4 regions of the Janthinobacterium salmonicoloratum genome follow, and region 1 is predicted to be linked to each of the others. Evidence: predicted binding sites of a transcription regulator. Region 1 holds the regulator's gene; each other region holds the start of a gene.

Region 1 (4,660 bases):
ATGCGCTGCGCATGGTACTCCCGCCGAAACCGCGCCCGGCCGCTGCGGCAAAATGACAGAATGAAACAAGGAAACCATACTATGAAGAACATCTTGCTGTTGACACTATTCTCGACCGTTTGCTCGTTGGGCGTGATGGGCGTGGCGCATGCCGAGAAGGCCGATTCCGAGAAGGAGGCCGTCATCACTGCACGTAGCGGCCACGTCGATGACGTCAAGCAAGTGCGTACCTTGACGGGCGACGTCGTGCTGGTCAAGGGTACCCTGACCATGAAGGCGGGCCGGGCCCTGATCACGGAAGACCCGCAAGGCTACCAGTTCATTACCTTCTGGGCCGATCCCGGCAAGCTGGCCACCTTTCGTCAGAAGCGTGATGGCGCAGGCGACCTGTGGGTCGAAGGCGAAGCGGAGCGCGTGGAATACGACAACAAGACGGAAGTGGTGAAAATGTTTTCCAGGGCCAAGCTGACGCGCCTGGAAGGCACGAAAGTGACCGACGTGGCCAATGGCGCCTTCATCTCGTATGACAGCCGCAAGGAAGAGTTTGCGATGGAAAATTCCAACAGCGGCACCAGCACCCCGGATGGCGGCAGCGTGCGCATGGTGATCCAGCCGAAGACCAAGGCGCCAGCGGCGGAGAAAGCGCCGGCCACGCCTGCGCCAGGAAAGAAATAATGGACAATACACGTTGCGGCAGCACCCTGATCGTTCGCGGGCTGCAAAAAACCTATGGCAAGCGGCAAGTCGTGCATGATGTCTCGCTGCAAGTCGAATGCGGCGAAGTGGTGGGTTTGCTGGGCCCGAACGGCGCCGGCAAGACCACCTCGTTCTACATGATCGTCGGCCTGGTGCCGTCGGACGGCGGCAGCATCGATATCAGCGGTGTGGATATCTCCAGCCTGCCGATCCACCGCCGGGCGCAGATGGGCCTGTCCTACCTGCCGCAGGAAGCGTCCGTGTTCCGCAAGCTGACGGTGGAAGACAATATCCGCGCCGTGCTGGAAATCCAGACCGTCGAAGGCCGACCGCTGAAGAAAGCCGAGATCGAGGAGCGCCTGGATAAATTGCTGGCCGACTTGCAGATTGAAAAGCTGCGCGAGAACCAGGCGCTGTCCCTGTCGGGCGGCGAGCGCCGCCGCGTGGAAATCGCCCGCGCGCTGGCCACCGATCCCCGTTTCGTGCTGCTGGACGAACCGTTCGCCGGCGTCGATCCGATCGCCGTGATCGAGATCCAGCGCATCGTGCGCTTTTTGAAGGAGCGCAATATCGGCGTGCTGATCACCGATCATAATGTGCGCGAGACGCTGGGTATTTGCGACCGTGCCTACATCATCAACCAGGGCTCGGTACTGGCGTCGGGACGCCCCGACGACATCATCGCGAACGAGTCGGTACGCCGGGTCTATCTGGGCGAACACTTCCGCATGTGAGCCAATGAAACAATCATTGCAGCTGCGCACTTCGCAGCATCTGGCACTGACGCCGCAGTTGCAGCAATCGATACGCCTATTGCAATTGTCTACCCTGGAATTGCACCAGGAGCTAGAGCAATTGCTGACGGACAATCCCTTGCTCGAGCGTCTCGACGATCCGCTCGACCGTTCGCTGCGTCTGCTGTCCGACGGGGCCTTGAGTTCCACGGCCGCGCCGGCCGAAGCGCCGCCCCAGCCGCCAGGCCAGGAGGTGCCCGCAGCGCCGGCCGAAGCGGAAACCTTTGACGGCGAGGCGGGCGAGAGCCCGGCCGCCGCGGAGGGCGGCGACAGCGACTGGAGCGAGGCGAGCCGGGGCAAGGCGCCCGACGACGAAGATTCGCGCCCGCAACTCGAAGCCCACCACTGCACCCTGCGCGAGCACCTGATGGAGCAGATGCGCGTGACGGTGCTCGAATTGCGTGACCGCGCGCTGGTCGAGCTGATCATCGACGCGCTCGACGATAATGGCTACCTGGAAGAGTCGCTCGACGACATCCTGGCGCGCCTACCGGAAGAGCTGGAAATCGATGCCGACGAGATGCGCACGGCCTTGTCGCTGCTGCAAAGTTTCGATCCGCCCGGCGTGGGCGCGCGCAATGCGTCCGAATGCCTGGCCCTGCAAATCAAGCGCTTGCCGCATATCGCCATGGTGACGCGGCGCATGGCCCTCGTCATCGTGGAAAAGCACCTGGCCTGGTTTGCCCAGCGCGATTTCAACAAGCTGAAAAAAGCCCTCGATTGCGACGATGAAGACTTGCGCGAGGCGCAGACGGTGATTCGCCAGTGCAATCCGCATCCGGGTGCCGTGTTCGCTTCGGACGTGTCCGATTACGTGGTGCCCGACGTCGTCGTCAAGCGCGCGCGCAATGGCTGGCAAGTCACCCTGAACAACGATGTCATGCCGCGCCTGCGCGTCAACGCCATGTACGCCAACCTGCTCAAGCAGGGCAAGGGCGAGGGCGCCATGGGCGCGCAGTTGCAGGAAGCCAAGTGGCTGATCAAAAATATGCGCCAGCGTTTCGACACGATTCTGCGCGTGGCGCAGGCGATAGTAGAAAGACAAAAGAACTTTTTCTCGCATGGGGCCGTTGCCATGCGCCCCCTTGTGCTCCGTGAAATAGCTGATACACTGGGTTTACACGAGAGTACTATCTCGCGGGTAACAACTCAAAAGTACATGCTGACCCCGCACGGCATGTTCGAGTTGAAATATTTTTTTGGTAGCCACGTCGCCACCGAAGCGGGGGGCGAAGCGTCATCGACGGCGATACGGGCATTGATCGTGCAACTGACAGGAGCAGAAGACCCTAAAAATCCTTTATCCGACAGTAAGATTGCGGACATGCTGGGGGAACAAGGCATGGTGATTGCGCGACGTACTGTTGCCAAGTACCGGGAAGCGTTGAAAATTCCGCCAGTGAGTCTGCGTAAGTGTTTGTAAGTTTTTTTCGGTTCCTCTGCGGGCCGGATACGATGGACCGCACGAACCCGATCATCTTTAGGAGTGTGTATGAATCTCACCATCAGCGGACATCATCTCGAAGTGACACCAGCCATCCGTGAATACGTACAAACGAAGCTGGAGCGCGTGAAACGGCATTTTGATCAAGTCATCGATATCGCCGTGATTCTGACCGTGGATAACCTCAAAGAGAAAGAAAAACGTCAAAAGGCCGAAGTCAACCTGCGTCTGAGTGGAAAAACTGTCTATGTGGAAAGCCTGGCGCAAGACTTGTATGCCGCAATTGATAGCCTGATCGACAAGCTCGATAGGCAAGTGATGAAGTACAAAACCAAAGTGCAAGGGCACGGTAAAGAGGCGATCAAGCATCTGCCAGACAATTCGGACGAAGAATTCGCCGCCGCCTAAGAACACCAAAAAACCTACTGCGCGTCGCGATTTGCGGCCTCCGATGCTCACTGTGCATACGCACAGCTCCGCTTCTCAGCCACAACTCACATCTGCTCGCTACGGTTTTTCCACGTGTTCTACGGCCTGCGACTTTGAACCGGTTGTGATCAACTAAGGGCGCTCACTGCGCCCTTTTTTGCGCCTGCCGCCTTTGTCGGGCAGCACAATGGGAACGCAATGTTCCCCGCGCAGGCGCTAGAATGTTTGCACTTTCACTTCTTTCCTGCCTGCCATGAGCGACTTCGTCGAGACCTCCATCCGCAACCGCACCGGGCACATCGTGCTCGACCGTCCGAAAGCCTTGAATTCCCTGTCGCTGGAGATGGTGCGCGCCCTGAGCGCGGCCCTGCTGGCCTGGCGCGACGATCCGCAGGTGGACGCCGTCGTGATCCGCTCCAGCAGTGAAAAAGCCCTGTGCGCCGGCGGCGACATCCGCTTCTTTTACGATGCGGGCCTGGCCACGCCGCAAGGCGGCAGCGCCTTGCTGGAAGATTTCTTTACGGAAGAATATGCGCTCAACCATGTAATTCATTTCTATCCGAAACCGTATATTGCCGTGATGGATGGCGTGGTGATGGGCGGCGGCATGGGTGTGGCCCAAGCCGGGCCTGGCAACCGTCTGCGCATCGTCACGGGCCGCACGCGCATGGCCATGCCGGAAGTCAATATCGGCCTGTTTCCCGACGTGGGCGGCAGTTACTTCCTGTCCCGCCTGGCCGGTCAGCTGGGCCTATACCTGGGCTTGACGGGCTTGACGATCAACGCGGCCGATGCCCTGTACACGGGACTGGCCGATGTCTACCTGCCCGAGGCGCAGATGGGGGCGCTGCTGGCCCTGTTCGAATCGACGCCGGGCGAGGCCTTACCGGTGGCCATCAAGGCGCTGGCGGCACCGTTTCAGGCCGAGGCGGGCGTATCTGCCCTGGCCACGGCGCGCGCGGCGCTGGACCGCCATTTCGGCGCCGGGTCCGTGGCCGCCATCATGGCCTCGCTGGCGCAGGACGACAGCCCGTTCGCCGGCAAGGCCCTGGCGGCCATGCGCCTGCGTTCGCCGCTGATGATGTCGGTGACCCTGGAATTGCTGCAGCGGGGCGCCCACCTGGGCGTGGCCGATTGCCTGCGCATGGAGCGCAGCGTGGTGCGCCACAACTTCGAACATGGCGAAGTGCTCGAAGGCGTGCGCGCGCTGGTGGTCGACAAGGACAATGCGCCGCGCTGGAACCCTGCCAGCCTGGACGAGGTCGACGCGACCATGGTGGCGGGCTTCTTTGCCCCC
Region 2 (4,660 bases), 250 kb from region 1:
GCCCGCTTGAAATTGCTGGGGCAGGTGCGCGTGCTGTCGGCCGAGGGGCGCATGTCGGCCTGGGTGCTGGGACTGATGCCGGTGGTGATGATGGGCGTCATGGCGCTGGTCAACCCGCAATACATCCGCCTGCTGTGGACCGATCCCAGCGGCATCAAGTTGCTGTGGTACGCGGCCGGCATGGTGGCATTGGGTGTCGTGTGGATGCGCAACGTCATCCGCATCCGCATATAAAACAGGGGGTGGCATGAGCGGTTCGCAACTGCTGTTTCTCGTGATCGTCTTCGCCGTGGTGGTGGCGCTGGCCCTGCTGGCGTGGCTGATCTTCTTTCCCGGCGCCTTGCGCCAGCGCCTGTCCGGTTCCATGGCGCCGGTCGCCAACGAGGAGGTAGCCGACACTGGCTGGGTGGAGCGCGTGGCGCGCGTGGCGCAGCCGTTCAGCAAGCTGTCTCTGCCGGAAGAGGGCTGGGAGCGCTCGCCGCTGCGTACGCGCTTCATGAACGCGGGCTGGCGGCAAGCCAGCGCGCCGGCCCTGTATTTTGCCGCGAAAACCGTGCTGGCCCTTCTGTGCCCTACCGTGCTGGGCCTGTATGCGGCCAGCGCCATGGCGGCGCAGTTGCGCAGCGTGCTGCTGTTACTGCTGTGCGTCAGCGCCACCATCGGCTATTACCTGCCGAACCTGGTGCTGGCCAGCACGGCCAAGCGGCGCCAGCGCGACATCTTTGAAAACATTCCCGATGCGCTCGACTTGCTGACTGTGTGCGTGGAAGCGGGCCTGAGCCTGGAGCGCGCGCTGGTGAAGGTGTCGGGAGAAATCCATATCAAGAGCGTGGTGCTGGCGCAGGAATTGCAACTGGTGCTGATGGAAATGCGCGCCGGCTTTTCCAAGGAAAAGGCGCTGCGCAACCTTGCTTTGCGCAGCGGCGTGGAAGATGTCGACACCCTCGTCGCCATGCTGATTCAATCGGAACGCTTCGGCACCAGCATGGGCGATTCGCTGCGCGTGCATTCGGAAAACCTGCGCGGCAAGCGCAGCCTGCTAGCCGAGGAGGCGGCAGCGAAGATCGCCCTGAAACTGCTGTTCCCGCTGATCTTTTGCGTCTTTCCCACCCTGATGCTGGTGCTCATGGGGCCGGCCGTGATCGAAGTCTATCGCGTGCTCGTGCCGGCCATGGCCAGCCGCTGAAAGGAGCTACCATGCGCTTGACGATTTCCCGCCTGGCCGCCGCCTGCGCCTGCCTGGGCCTGGCCGCCTGTACCACGCAGTTGGCGCACGTGCCAGTGCCGGCGTGGCCTGATGCTGATGGCGCCTATGCGGCGGGGCGCCAGCATTTCGAGCGAGGCGACCTGCCCGCGGCGCAAGCAGCCTATGAGCAAGCCTTGCGCCATGCGCCGCACCATGTGAACGCGCGCAACGGCCTGGCCGTGCTGCACGCGCAGCGCGGCGAACACGACGCGGCGATCGCCTATTGGCTGGCTTTGACGCAGGAGGCAAGGCCGCCGCAGCCGCAGCAGGCATATCTGTTCAGCAATCTCGGTCATGCTTATTCCCTGAGCGGGCGCGATGCGCAAGCCTTGTCCGCGCTGGAACAGGCGTGTTTGCTCGATCCGCTCAATGCGCTGGCCTGGCAGCATCTGGCGCAGGTACTGGAACGGCTGGGCCAGCACGAGCGCGCGGCCCTCATGCGGCGCCAGGCGCAGAGCCTGCAGGAACACAACCTGCGGCGCGACCTGGCTGTATTGCGCAACGCGGCGCCGCAGCCGGGTGTGCCCGCAGCCGTGCCGCCGCAGGATGCGCCCGCCATGGCGCGCATCGAGATCACGCAAGGCGACGGCATGGCCCGCTTGCAGCGCGTGCCGGCAGCCGCTGCCGTGGCGGAGCGGTCCATGCCGGCCGCCGCCGTGCCCCGTCCGCGCCTGGAAATTGTGAACGGCAACGGCGTGCCTGGCCTGGCCGCCGCCCTGGCGCGCAGCCTGGTCGGTGCTCCCGTGCAGGTGGTGCGCTTGGCCAATGAAAGCAGCTTCCAGGTGGCGCGCACGCGTGTCGAATACCGGCCCGCGCAGGAGCAGGCGGCGCGCCAACTGGCCCGCCAGTTGGGTGCACAGGTGCAGACCCAGGTGCAGATCCAGGCCGCCGATTGTTCTGCCAGCGAGCTGCGCCTGGTACTGGGGCGCGACCTGAGCGATCCTGCCATGCTGCACCGCTATTATCTGCAGCAGCTGCAACTGGCGCGCCAGGCGTTGGCGCGGCTCGGTTAAGAAGACTCTGCCGGCATAAAAACGCGGCGCCTTTTGCGGGCGCCGCGTTTTTTGGCATACCGGTGACTATGCCGGCCGGCGGCGGCGCGTGAAGGCCAGGGCCGCCAGTCCCATGCCCAGCAGGAACAGGGTGCCAGGTTCCGGCACGGCCAGGGGATCGATGACGACGATGTCGGTGCGCGTGGACTTGGAAAAGTTCAAGGTATAGCTGCCGGCGGGCAGGGCGAAATTCGAGGTCAGGGAAAACATCGCAAAACCATTCGTGAAGGCGCGCCCGGTGGCCGGGTCGTTGGTGCCGGCCGTCATGTTCAGGCTGAACGGGTCGAGGCTGCCGGCGCCATGGTTACCGTTGACATCGCTGCCATTGTTCGGGTTGCCGTCGGGGGCAAACTGGAAGATCACGCCATCGGCGTTCGCCTTCGACAGGCAGCCGACGGGACTGGCGCTGTTGCAGGAGATATTGAAGATATCCATGATCGACACGTTCGACTTGTCGCCCAAGGTCGTCACGCTGGTGCGCAGGTCGCGCCGTCCCATGAAGCTGAAGGTGATGAAGCCTGCGCTCGACAGGGTCAGGTTGACGGAACCGGTGAGTGAGTCGCTGGCCGTGGCCGTGGCGGCGCCGACCGTGTTGCGCTGTGCTTCCGCCACCGCTTGCACAGTGGCGCCGCCATTGAGCATGTTGCCGAAGGCATGCGCATCGCCGCGCGCGAACTCCAGGGTGGAACTGGGACTGGGTGCATAGTGATTTTGCGGCAAGCCGCGGCAGCCGCCACCCGAGCACACTTGCAGCACGTCCGCGTTGGCGGCCGGCCCCGTATTGACGGCGCGCGGATTGACGGCCACGCCGCCTTCGAAAAACGCGCTGTCGCTGGCGTTGCGGTTGGCGCCGGCCAGCGACAAGTTACCGGCGCTGCTGGTGATGCGGAAATTGCTCAAGTCGTTGACGGCCAGGCCGTACGCGCCGGCCTGCGCCTGGCCGCTGGCCAGCAGGCTTGCCGCCGCCAGTGCACCCAGCCAGGCCAGGGTCTTGCTTCGTGTGTGATCGACATTCATCGCAGCCTCTTATCGTGGTCAGTCTCGGAAAATCCGGGGGGTAAAGAATCCAGAATGCTTTGCCTGGATTCATCTCGTTGACACAGATAAGCAGCTTGCATGCCACACAAAAAAATCACATGGAATCAAGTGCTTGCGCAAGGCGGACTGAACTTGCGGAAGCCAAGTGTAAGAAAGGCCGACGCCGCTTGGCGGGCGGCGCCAGCCTCAGGTGCCCCGGTGATAGCCCAGGTGGCCGCCCGAATTGCGCGCGCAACCGCAACCAGTGCGCGCCACTTCCTCGCCTTCCGTCAATTTCCAGTTGGTAATCGTCGTGTGCTGCCAGTCGATGTCGCTTTTCTTGACAGGTTTCACCGTCAGCGTGCGTTGTTCCACATCCGTGTACTCCATCAGTTCCTCGTCGTCGGCGATGTCGAAATGGCGGTGGATCAGGGATATGCCGAAGCGGTCGAGCGCGCCATAGCGTTGCAGCACGTCGCGCAGTTCGCGAAAGCAGGCGAGGTCTTCGGGCAGCAGCGGGTCGACGGCGGAAATATCGGCAACGGGCTGCCATTGCATGGCGTGGATGTTCAGGCTGTGCATGATAGGCTCCTGTGCCCCGTGATGATCGGTCCAGGCTGCCGGAGGGGCGCTGGCACGCCTGGTGAAATGATCATCCTGGCCGTAAAGCCGCTGCGGCGCTTGCGCCATATCAAAGGTGCGGCACATCGCACCTCGCCCGGTAAAATAGGCCATGGCAAACAAACCCCCCACCTTCCCCGGCGCACGCACGGGCCGCGGCCAGGTCCTGGCCGTGCTGCTGTCGAACCGCGACCAGTCCGGCGCCGAACCGCTGCAAGGCCGCGTCTCGCTGGCCGCCATCGTCAAAGCGCTCAAACGCAAATACCACTGGCCGATTGAAACGCACAGTTTCCCCGCGAATACGCAGGACGGTCGCGCCAGCTGGGCGACCGTCTACAGCTTGCCGGAAAAGGTGATTCAAGCCGCGCTGGACAACGGCGGCCGGGAGTGGCTGGAAAGCCGGGCAGTGGTCGGGCGGCGATGAACGCGCCGCCTGCCTTACTCGATCCCGTTACTCGAGCCGGAAGCCGACCTTGAGCGTGACCTGGAAGTGCGCCACCTTGCCATCGACGATATGGCCGCGTGATTCGCTCACTTCATACCAGTCCATGTGCTTGACCGTGAGCGCCGCCTTGGCAATGGCATCGCGTATCGCCTGATCGCTGCTCTCGGTCGACGTGCCAACCAGTTCGATCAGCTTGTAAGTATGTGCGGACATGATGTTTCCCCAGGTAGGCAAGCCAGACATTGGAAAGTTCTTCTTCGCCAGCAAGTGCCCATAGTG
Region 3 (4,660 bases), on a different contig from region 1:
GTGGACCGGGCCGGCGCGCCGGCCAGCGGCGCCGTCTTGCGCGGCGCCTCCGTCATGGCGCCGGGCAAATCGAGCAACTGGCAATGCGCGCCGGCGCGCTTGTCCGTGTAGGTCTTGTGTCCTTGTGCATCGGCGCAGACATACAACTGTCCGTGCGCCTGTGCCGCCGCGCCCAGCAATCCTGCCATCAGCGCCATTCTGTAATGCTTGGTCAATCTTCACTCCTGTCGGCTCGTGCCGCATCGTTCCTGGGCCGACTATACAACACCGTACGATCACCGCCTTGGCGTACTGCATAAAAAAACGCGGGCAAGACCATCGCCTCACCCGCGTTTTTTATTCACTACCGGCAAGTTGCCGGCATGGCGCCATTACAGCGAGTAGTACATGTCGAACTCGGCAGGATGCGTGGTCATGCGCATGCGCTGTACGTCCTGCATTTTCAGTTCCAGGTAAGCATCGATCATCGAATCGCTGAACACGCCGCCACGGGTCAGGAACTCGCGGTCCTTGTCCAGTGCGTCCAGTGCTTCTTCCAGCGAAGCGCACACGGTCGGGATCAGTGCGTCTTCTTCTGGCGGCAGATGGTACAGATCTTTCGAGGCGGCTTCGCCCGGATGGATCTTGTTGGCAACGCCGTCCAGGCCAGCCATCAACAGTGCGGCGAAGCACAGGTACGGGTTCGCCAGTGGATCCGGGAAGCGCGCTTCGACGCGGCGGCCTTTTGGATTGGCCACGTGCGGGATACGGATCGAGGCGGAACGGTTTTTCGCCGAGTACGCCAGTTTCACTGGTGCTTCGTAGCCTGGTACCAGACGCTTGTACGAGTTGGTGCCTGGGTTGGTGATCGCGTTCAGCGCCTTGGCGTGCTTAATGATGCCGCCGATGTAGTACAGGGCGAAATCGGACAGGCCGGCATAGCCGTCGCCGGCGAACAGGTTTTTGCCATCTTTCCATACGGATTGATGCACGTGCATGCCCGAACCGTTGTCGCCAACGATAGGTTTCGGCATGAAGGTGGCGGTCTTGCCATAGCTGTGCGCCACGTTCCACACCACGTACTTCAGGTTTTGCGTCCAGTCGGCGCGCTCGACCAGGGTCGAGAACTTGGTGCCGATTTCATTCTGGCCGGCGCCGGCGACTTCGTGATGATGTACCTCAACCGGGATGCCCAGCGATTCCAGGATCAGGCACATTTCCGAACGCATGTCCTGGAAGCTGTCCACTGGTGGCACCGGGAAGTAGCCGCCCTTGACGGTAGGACGGTGGCCGCTGTTGCCGCCTTCGATGTCCTTGCCGGTCGACCACGAACCTTCGTCCGAACCGATCTTGACGAAGCAGCCCGACATGTCGATCTTCCAGCGCACGCTGTCGAAGATGAAGAATTCTGGCTCAGGACCGAAATAGGCGGTATCGCCCATGCCCGACGATTTCAGGTAGGCTTCGGCGCGTTTCGCGATCGAGCGCGGGTCGCGGTCGTAGCCTTTGCCGTCCGACGGTTCGATCACGTCGCACTGCATGAACAGGGTCGTTTCTTCCATGAACGGGTCGATATTGGCCGTGTTTGGATCCGGCAGCAAGATCATGTCGGACGCTTCAATGCCTTTCCAGCCAGCGATCGAAGAACCGTCAAAGGCGTGGCCCGACTCGAATTTGTCCATGTCGAAGTGCGACACGGGAACCGTCACGTGTTGCTCTTTACCACGGGTATCAGCAAAGCGGAAATCAACGAATTTGACTTCGTTTTCTTCTACCATCTTCAAGACTTCTGCGGCTGTCATTGCCATGCGTATCTCCTAAATGAATGTGGGGTGAGCCGACCTTAATGCGTCTGGGCTGATGAAGCGAAGCAAACATTGCGTGCCACCAAAACTCATAGGGATCATAGCAGATTCCATGCCAGCTTCTGGACGGACGTGGCCGCCAAGGTCAAAACCTGGCCATCCCAGCGAAAGTTTTCCTGCCCGCGACTTTCACACGCGTTTGCGTCACATCAAGAATGCACTATGCAAGTGCAAAAAACGAATAACGCACCATTATCGTGCATTTTGTGCGGATTTTTAAAAAATGCCACGTCGTGGTGCATGCGCCGTGCACCATGGTTTCCCGTTTGCGGAGCGTGGGCGGCGCACTATAATCGTACACACCTTCCCACTTTTTCGAGGACGCCATGACTACCGCCGCCGACATCCTGAGCACCGCCCGCAGCCGGGCCAATGAAGGTACGCCATATGCCGGCGCTGTCACGCCGCAGGAAGCGTACGACTTGCTGCAACTCGATGCTGCCGCCAAACTCATCGATGTGCGCACAAATGCCGAGCGTGACTGGGTCGGCCGGGTCGACCTTGCCGATACCCAGCATGGTGCGGTGCAGTGGGCCACCTACCCGGGCGGCGTGCCGAATCCCGACTTCCTCGCGCAACTGGCCGCCCAGGCCGGCAAGGATGAGGTGCTGCTATTCCTGTGCCGCTCCGGCGTGCGTTCGCGCCATGCCGCCAAGCTGGCCACCGAGCACGGCTATATCAACTGCTTCGACATCCTCGAAGGCTTCGAGGGCGACAAGGACGCCGACGGCCACCGCAAGCAGATCGGCGGCTGGTGCAAGGCGGGCTTGCCGTGGCTGGGTGCCTGATTCACTGAACAGCGTTTGACCTTGCGGGCCGCCGCGCTGGTCGGGCGCAAGCTGTCAGTCACCCTTGTTTAAGACCTCAGGCCGGCTCGCCCGCTTCCAACGTCTGATGTTCTCCCATCAGGGTCAGAATGCGCTTGCGCACGAAGTTGATGTGGCTGCGCAAGCCATACAGGCCATCGGCAAACGACAGGGGAATCGATATCTGGTTGACCATTTCCTCGATCTGGTCCAGCCGTTGCAATTGCGCCGCATACACCTGCGCACGCTGCTCTTCCGGTACGTCTTCCAGCGCCTGCTCGACCGTGCGCAGCTGGCCATACCAGCGGTACACGCGCGAGCGGATGCGCCACACGTACAGGGGCGGCACCACGCGCGACAGGGGCAGGATCAAGGCACCCAAGGCCACCACCAGCACCCACATGCGGTCAAAGAAATTGGCTAGCCAGAAACTCATATAGCGCTGCAGCACGGGCGCGCCATCCTTGTAGAATTTCAGCGCTTCCGGCGCAACGGGAATTTCCGTGTAACGCGCGGATGGGAATTGCCCTTGCTGCTGGAACCAGCCCGTGCCGCCGTGGATGCCGGCCGCCGCCTGCACGAACAAGTCGATCAGGGCCGGATGCAAGTCTTCGCGTGCGACTAAAGTGGCGGTTGGCGCGATCAGGTGATAATCCTGCGCGGGAATGTTCTGCCCAAGGTCGACGATACCACGCGGCAAAACGACATGCGTGAGGAAAGGCAGGCGCCGCGTGTACGCTTCCGCTTGCGAAAAATCAAACAGCTTGATGCCTGGCGTTTGCAGCAGCATCTGGATCAGCGGCGCTTCCGGCGCCGAGCTGAACACCAGGCCGTCGATGCGCCCTTCCAGCAGTTCCACCGTGGCAGGCGTGTTTTGCAAATCGCTCACCGTCAACTCGTTCGCTTCGACACCATTGACGGACAGCAACTGCCGGAACAGGCTGGGCACACCCGTGCCTTCGGGCCCCAGGTTGATCTTCATGCCCTTCAATTGCGTCAGTTCCGTCACCGCCTTGTCTTCGCGCAGGAACAGCCAGACGGGTTCCGTAAACAGGCTACCCAAGGATATGAGGCCATGGCGCTCGGCATCGGCGTGTTCCGTCGAGCCGCTTTGCACGAAAGCGATATCGGTCTTGCCGCTATTGAGGCGCTGCAGGTTTTCCTGCGAGCCCAGCGACGGCTGCAAGGTCACCTTGATGCCGTGCTTGGCCAGGGTGGCCGCGTATTTCTTGCCGAATTCTTCATACGCGCTATTGTCCTGCCCCGTCGACAGGCTCACCTGGCGCGGCGGCGCCGGGTCGACCAGCCAGTAAGCGAGCGCGCAAAACGCGCCGACCAGCAGCAGGGTGGGACCGGCGGTGGCGAGGAAATCGCGCACGGAAAAGCGGCTGAACGCGAGGATTTTGGACATGTGGTGGCGCATAGGTTTCATGGGTGGCTACGATGCCAAGAAAACCTCAACTATGCAAGGCACTTTCACATGCGCGGCGTGGCCATTTCGGCTACAGTGGCAGGTCGATCACCTGTCCTATGGAGCCCCGCATGCTGAAAATTCTTGGAAAAGCCGCCTCGATCAATGTCCGCAAAGTCTTGTGGACGTGCGAGGAACTCGACCTGCCGTACGAACGCGAAGACTGGGGCAGCGGCTTTCGCGGCACGGACGACCCGGCCTTCCTGGCCTTGAACCCGAACGCCATGGTGCCCGTGCTGCTTGATGGCGACCTGGTGCTTTGGGAATCGAACACCATTTGCCGCTACCTGTGCGCGCAGGCTGGCCGCGACGACTTGCTGCCAGGTAACCCCCGCGCCCGCGCGGAAGTGGAAAAATGGATGGACTGGCAAATGGGTGATTTGAACAACAGCTGGCGCTACGCCTTCATGTCGCTGGTGCGCCAGAGCCCGGCACACCAGGATGCGGCGCAACTGGCGGCCGGTATTGCCGGATGGAACAAGATGATGGGTATCCTGGAACAGCAGTTGCAGCGCACGGGCGCCTTCGTCTGCGGTGAA
Region 4 (4,660 bases), on a different contig from region 1:
CAGGCGATTGTGATAGCGGAGTACGGCGTCTGGCGTACAGCGGCAACGGCCGGAAGCGTGCCCCAGATAGCCGCACGGGCAGGGATTCATCGCGGCGATCAATTGAAAACGCGCAGGAAACTCGGCCTGGCGGGCCGCGCGTGAAATGCTGATAACGCCCGATTCCATGGGTTGGCGCAGCACATCGAGCACCCGGCGCTGGAATTCGGCGATTTCATCGAGAAACAGCACGCCGCAGTGTGCCAGCGAGATTTCTCCCGGACGCGGCACGTTGCCGCCGCCCACCAGGGCCACGCCGGACGCCGTCTGGTGTGGGGCGCGATAGGGGCGGCGTTTCCAATGCTCAACTTTGAAGTTGCCGCCCAGCGAATGCACGGCAGCCGATTCCAGCGCCTCTTCATCGCTCATGGGCGGTAGTACGCCGGGGAAGCGGCTGGCCAGCATGGTCTTGCCGGCGCCAGGCGGCCCCACCATCAGGACGTTGTGACCGCCCGCTGCCGCCACTTCCAGTGCGCGTCGCGCCTGCTGCTGCCCTTGCACGTCGGCAAAGTCGGGATAGGGAAAAGCGTGCGCTGCCAGTACGGGCCGGTGGCGTTGCAGGGCAGTCTGGCTGGCGTGTGCGGCGAAATGCGCGCAGACCTCGAGCAGGCTGTGGGCAGGATAGATGCAGGCATCGCTGACGAGAGCCGCCTCGTCCGCGTTCGCCTGCGGCAGGATGAAGGCGCGTGGCGCACCCGCCTGGCTGCGCTGCATGGCAAAGGTCATGGCAAGGGCGCCGCGGATGGGGCGCAACTGGCCCGACAGCGACAGTTCGCCCGCGAATTCATAGTGGTGTAATTGGTCGCCCGGCAACTGGCCGGAGGCGGCCAGGATGCCCAGCGCAATGGGCAAGTCGAAGCGGCCCGATTCCTTGGGCAAGTCTGCCGGCGCCAGATTGGCCGTGATGCGCCGTGCCGGCATGTCAAAGCCGCAGTTTTGCAGCGCGGCACGAACGCGGTCGCGCGATTCCTTCACTTCCGTATCCGGCAGACCGACAATCGTAAACGAAGGCAAGCCATTGGCAAGGTGGACTTCGACACTTACCTCGGGCGCCTCCATGCCGGCCAGGGCGCGGCTTTTCAGGACGGCCAGACTCATCAGACTCCCCTGTGGCGCGGGCGCGGGCAGGATCAGTCTAGCGCTTGCAACGCCATCAGGCTTGAGGTATGCCAGCAAGGCCGTCAATAACGGGGCCTTGCCGGCCGCAGCTTACGCCTTGGACTCGTTCAGGCGCGTTTCCAGTTCGATCAGGCGCAACTCCAGTGCGTCCAGTTTGGCGCGGGTCTTGGCCAGCACTTGCGCCTGGATATCGAATTCCTCGCGCGTGACGAGATCGAGGCGGGCAAAGCCCTGGGTCATCATCGATTTCACGTTTTTCTCGATATCCTTGGCCGGCGAGTTTTCGATGGCTTGATGGATCTTGCCTTGCAAGTCGTTAAAGAAGGTATTCATGTCCATGGTCAGTCCTTTTATGGTGCGGCCTGTGCATCGCACCATTGCGGTGCACAGCGGCGTTAATCTGGTGCGAAACTGGGCGCTTCATCGTGCTTCAGCAGTCCGTATCCGCATTCCTGGCGGTGTGCAGGGTATGTATGGACGGAAATGCACCTGTCAAGGTGGCAAGAGAGCTGGCACGTATTCTGCTAAAGAAGTGATGAACGCTTTGTGATCTCCAGCCAAGATTTTAAACCTCAACCGCTTTAAAAGTTCAATAAAAGGGAATCGCCATGAAGAATCTGTCCAAGAACATGACTTTAGCTGCAGCGTTGACGCTGGCCATGACTGCCATGTGCGGTAGCGCCATGGCTCAGGATGCAGTGGCGGCGCCTGCTGCGGCCGAAGCAGTACCTGATAACGTGGTGAGCTACAACGTGGCGCTGACCAGCGACTACCGTTACCGCGGCATCTCGCAAAGCCGCTTGAAACCGGCCATCAGCGGTGGTGCCGACTATACCCATAACCCAACGGGCCTGTATGTGGGCACCTGGCTGTCGAGCATCAAATGGATCAAGGACGGCGGCGGCGATACCAATCTGGAATGGGATATCTACGGCGGCAAGCGGGGCGAGATCAGCAAGGATTTTACCTATGACGTGGGCGGCCTGTACTATTTCTATCCCTCGAATGGACTGAGCACCAATGCCAACACGTTCGAGCTGTACGGCCAGCTCGGCTACGGCCCGGTCTATATCAAGTACTCGCATTCGACCACCAATTTGTTCGGTGTTGCCGACAGCAAGAACAGCGGCTACCTAGACGTGGGCGCCAACGTCGAGGTGCATGATGGCTACATGCTGAACCTGCATGCGGGGCGTCAGAAGGTCGAGCACAACGATTCCCTCAGCTACAGCGACTACAAGATCGGCGTGACCAAGGATTTTGGCGTAGTGACCGTGGCTCTGGCCGCCGTTAAAGCCAATATCACGTCGCTGGCACCGAACGGCAAGAACCTGGCGAAATCCGGTCTCGTGCTGACCGTGTCCAAAACCTTTTAAGCGAGACTGCCATGAAAATGATTACAGCAATCATTAAACCGTTCAAACTGGACGAAGTGCGCGAAGCCTTGTCGGCTATCAATGTGCAAGGCATTACCGTCACCGAAGTGAAAGGTTTCGGCCGCCAGAAAGGTCACACGGAACTCTACCGTGGCGCCGAGTATGTCGTTGATTTCTTGCCAAAGACCAAGATTGAAGCGGCCGTCGATGACGCCATTGTCGACCAGGCCATCGAAGCGATCGAAGGTGCCGCGCGTACCGGTAAAATCGGTGATGGCAAGATTTTCGTCTACAACCTGGAACAGGTCATCCGCATCCGTACCGGTGAAACCGGCAACGAAGCGCTCTAAGGGGAATATTGATGCATAAAAATATAACAAAATTGCTCGCCGGGATAGCCTGCCTGTGTGCGTTTGGCATTGCCACGCCGAGCTTTGCCGATGCTCCCGCCAAGACGGAGGCGGCCACGACCACGGCCGTCGCCGCCCCCGCCGTCACGCCGGTTCCTGACGCAGCAGCACCGGTGGCCGCCGCTCCGGCCCCGGCCGCTGCTGCGCCAGCCGCCGCGCCCGTCGCCAACAAGGGCGACACTAGTTTCATGATGATCAGCACCTTGCTGGTGATCTTGATGACGATCCCCGGCTTGGCCCTGTTCTACGGCGGCCTGGTGCGCTCGAAGAACATGCTGTCGGTGCTGATGCAAGTGTTCATGGTCTTCGCGCTGGTTATCGTGCTGTGGTGTATTTATGGCTACTCGATCGCCTTCACGGAAAAAACCGCCTTCTTCGGTGGCTTCGACCGCCTGTTCCTGAACGGTATCTGGGATCCGGCCAAGGGCACGTTTGCCGCCGCCGCCACCTTCAGCAAGGGCGTCGTCATTCCCGAGTTCGTCTTTGTCGCCTTCCAGGGCACGTTTGCCGCCATCACCTGTGCGCTGATCGTCGGCGCCTTTGCCGAGCGCGCCAAGTTTGCCGCCGTGCTGGCCTTCGTCGTGCTGTGGTTCACGTTCGCCTACCTGCCAGCCGCCCACATGGTGTGGTTCTGGACCGGTCCTGACCTGATCACCAACGCCGCCACCTCGGCCAGCGAAGCCCTGAAGGCTGGCTGGATCTGGCAAAAAGGCGCGCTGGACTTCGCCGGCGGCACCGTGGTGCACATCAACGCCGCTGTCGCCGGCCTGGTGGGCGCCATCATGATCGGCAAGCGCGTCGGCTACGGCCGCGAATCGATGGCACCGCACTCGCTGACGATGACCATGATCGGCGCGTCGCTGCTGTGGGTGGGCTGGTTCGGTTTCAATGCCGGTTCCTCGCTGGAAGCGGGCGACGTGGCTGCCCTGGCCTTCGTCAACACCTTGCTGGCAACGGCTGCCGCCACCCTGTCGTGGGTGTTTGGCGAGTGGATCAGCAAAGGCAAGCCCTCCATGCTCGGTGGCGCTTCCGGCGCCGTGGCCGGCCTGGTGGCGATCACCCCGGCGGCAGGCTTTGTCGGCCCGATGGGCGGCCTGGTCATCGGCTTGCTGGCCGGTGTCATCTGCCTGTGGGGTGTGAATGGCCTGAAGCGCCTGATCGGCGCCGACGATTCGCTCGACGTGTTCGGCGTGCATGGCGTGGGCGGTATCCTCGGTGCCTTGCTGACGGGTGTGTTTGCTGCACCACAACTGGGCGGTCAAGGCATCTTCGACTATGTCACCAACAAGATGTCGGCGGATCCGTACTCGATCGGCCACCAGGTGTGGGTACAGGCGCAAGCCGTCGGCACCACCATCATCTGGTCTGCCGTCGTCTCCGTCATCGCCTACAAGCTGGTCGACATCGTCATCGGTCTGCGCGTACCGGAAGAAGAAGAGCGCGAAGGCCTCGATATCACCAGCCACGGCGAGCAGGCTTACCATGGCTAAATAGCAATTATCTGGCATGCCCGCGCCCCGGCGCAGCATGTCCGGCTGGAGAGGCGCCTCACCGAGGCGCCTTTTTTTCGTTGTGGGAATGGAAAAGGTCTTTAAAACAAGGCTTTTGCCCCGATTTGGGGTACTTACACGGTAATATAGTCGGCAGTTCTGTGTGCTTTTTTGAATACTGCACATAATTTAAGGATGTAACTATGGTTCCCCATCTCGTCACGGC

Evidence for each region. The regulator sigma-54, encoded in region 1, starts transcription at its own class of promoters, with help from an activator protein. The targets are predictions, from matches to a motif close to TGGCANGNAANCTGCTTT.
Region 2: a site for sigma-54 is predicted at 3,403-3,420, ahead of ACQ4WY_RS15170 (EDSAP-1 family PEP-CTERM protein). Genes of this name have one in related genera too.
Region 3: a site for sigma-54 is predicted at 1,885-1,902, ahead of glnA (type I glutamate--ammonia ligase). Genes of this name have one in related genera too.
Region 4: a site for sigma-54 is predicted at 1,669-1,686, ahead of ACQ4WY_RS23165 (TorF family putative porin). Genes of this name have one in related genera too.

What each region holds. Positions count from the first base shown of each region.
Region 1 covers NZ_JBNYXV010000002.1:191,112-195,771, reverse strand. Annotated here, with positions in the region: gene lptC (LPS export ABC transporter periplasmic protein LptC) at 1-56, shown strand, start outside; gene lptA (lipopolysaccharide transport periplasmic protein LptA) at 82-675, shown strand; gene lptB (LPS export ABC transporter ATP-binding protein) at 675-1,430, shown strand; gene ACQ4WY_RS14035 (RNA polymerase factor sigma-54) at 1,435-2,913, shown strand; gene hpf (ribosome hibernation-promoting factor, HPF/YfiA family) at 2,983-3,342, shown strand; gene ACQ4WY_RS14025 (enoyl-CoA hydratase/isomerase family protein) at 3,617-4,660, shown strand, end outside.
Region 2 covers NZ_JBNYXV010000002.1:437,001-441,660, reverse strand. Annotated here, with positions in the region: gene ACQ4WY_RS15185 (type II secretion system F family protein) at 1-234, shown strand, start outside; gene ACQ4WY_RS15180 (type II secretion system F family protein) at 248-1,186, shown strand; gene ACQ4WY_RS15175 (LytR C-terminal domain-containing protein) at 1,198-2,259, shown strand; gene ACQ4WY_RS15170 (EDSAP-1 family PEP-CTERM protein) at 2,326-3,315, opposite strand; gene ACQ4WY_RS15165 (hypothetical protein) at 3,523-3,897, opposite strand; gene ACQ4WY_RS15160 (hypothetical protein) at 4,049-4,360, shown strand; gene ACQ4WY_RS15155 (dodecin) at 4,388-4,594, opposite strand.
Region 3 covers NZ_JBNYXV010000010.1:116,719-121,378, reverse strand. Annotated here, with positions in the region: gene ACQ4WY_RS27760 (DUF4124 domain-containing protein) at 1-188, opposite strand, end outside; gene glnA (type I glutamate--ammonia ligase) at 372-1,787, opposite strand; gene ACQ4WY_RS27750 (rhodanese-like domain-containing protein) at 2,171-2,632, shown strand; gene ACQ4WY_RS27745 (TAXI family TRAP transporter solute-binding subunit) at 2,709-4,061, opposite strand; gene ACQ4WY_RS27740 (glutathione S-transferase family protein) at 4,193-4,660, shown strand, end outside.
Region 4 covers NZ_JBNYXV010000006.1:1,691-6,350, forward strand. Annotated here, with positions in the region: gene ACQ4WY_RS23155 (YifB family Mg chelatase-like AAA ATPase) at 1-1,137, opposite strand, end outside; gene ACQ4WY_RS23160 (accessory factor UbiK family protein) at 1,249-1,497, opposite strand; gene ACQ4WY_RS23165 (TorF family putative porin) at 1,767-2,534, shown strand; gene ACQ4WY_RS23170 (P-II family nitrogen regulator) at 2,546-2,884, shown strand; gene ACQ4WY_RS23175 (ammonium transporter) at 2,896-4,434, shown strand; gene gshA (glutamate--cysteine ligase) at 4,638-4,660, shown strand, end outside.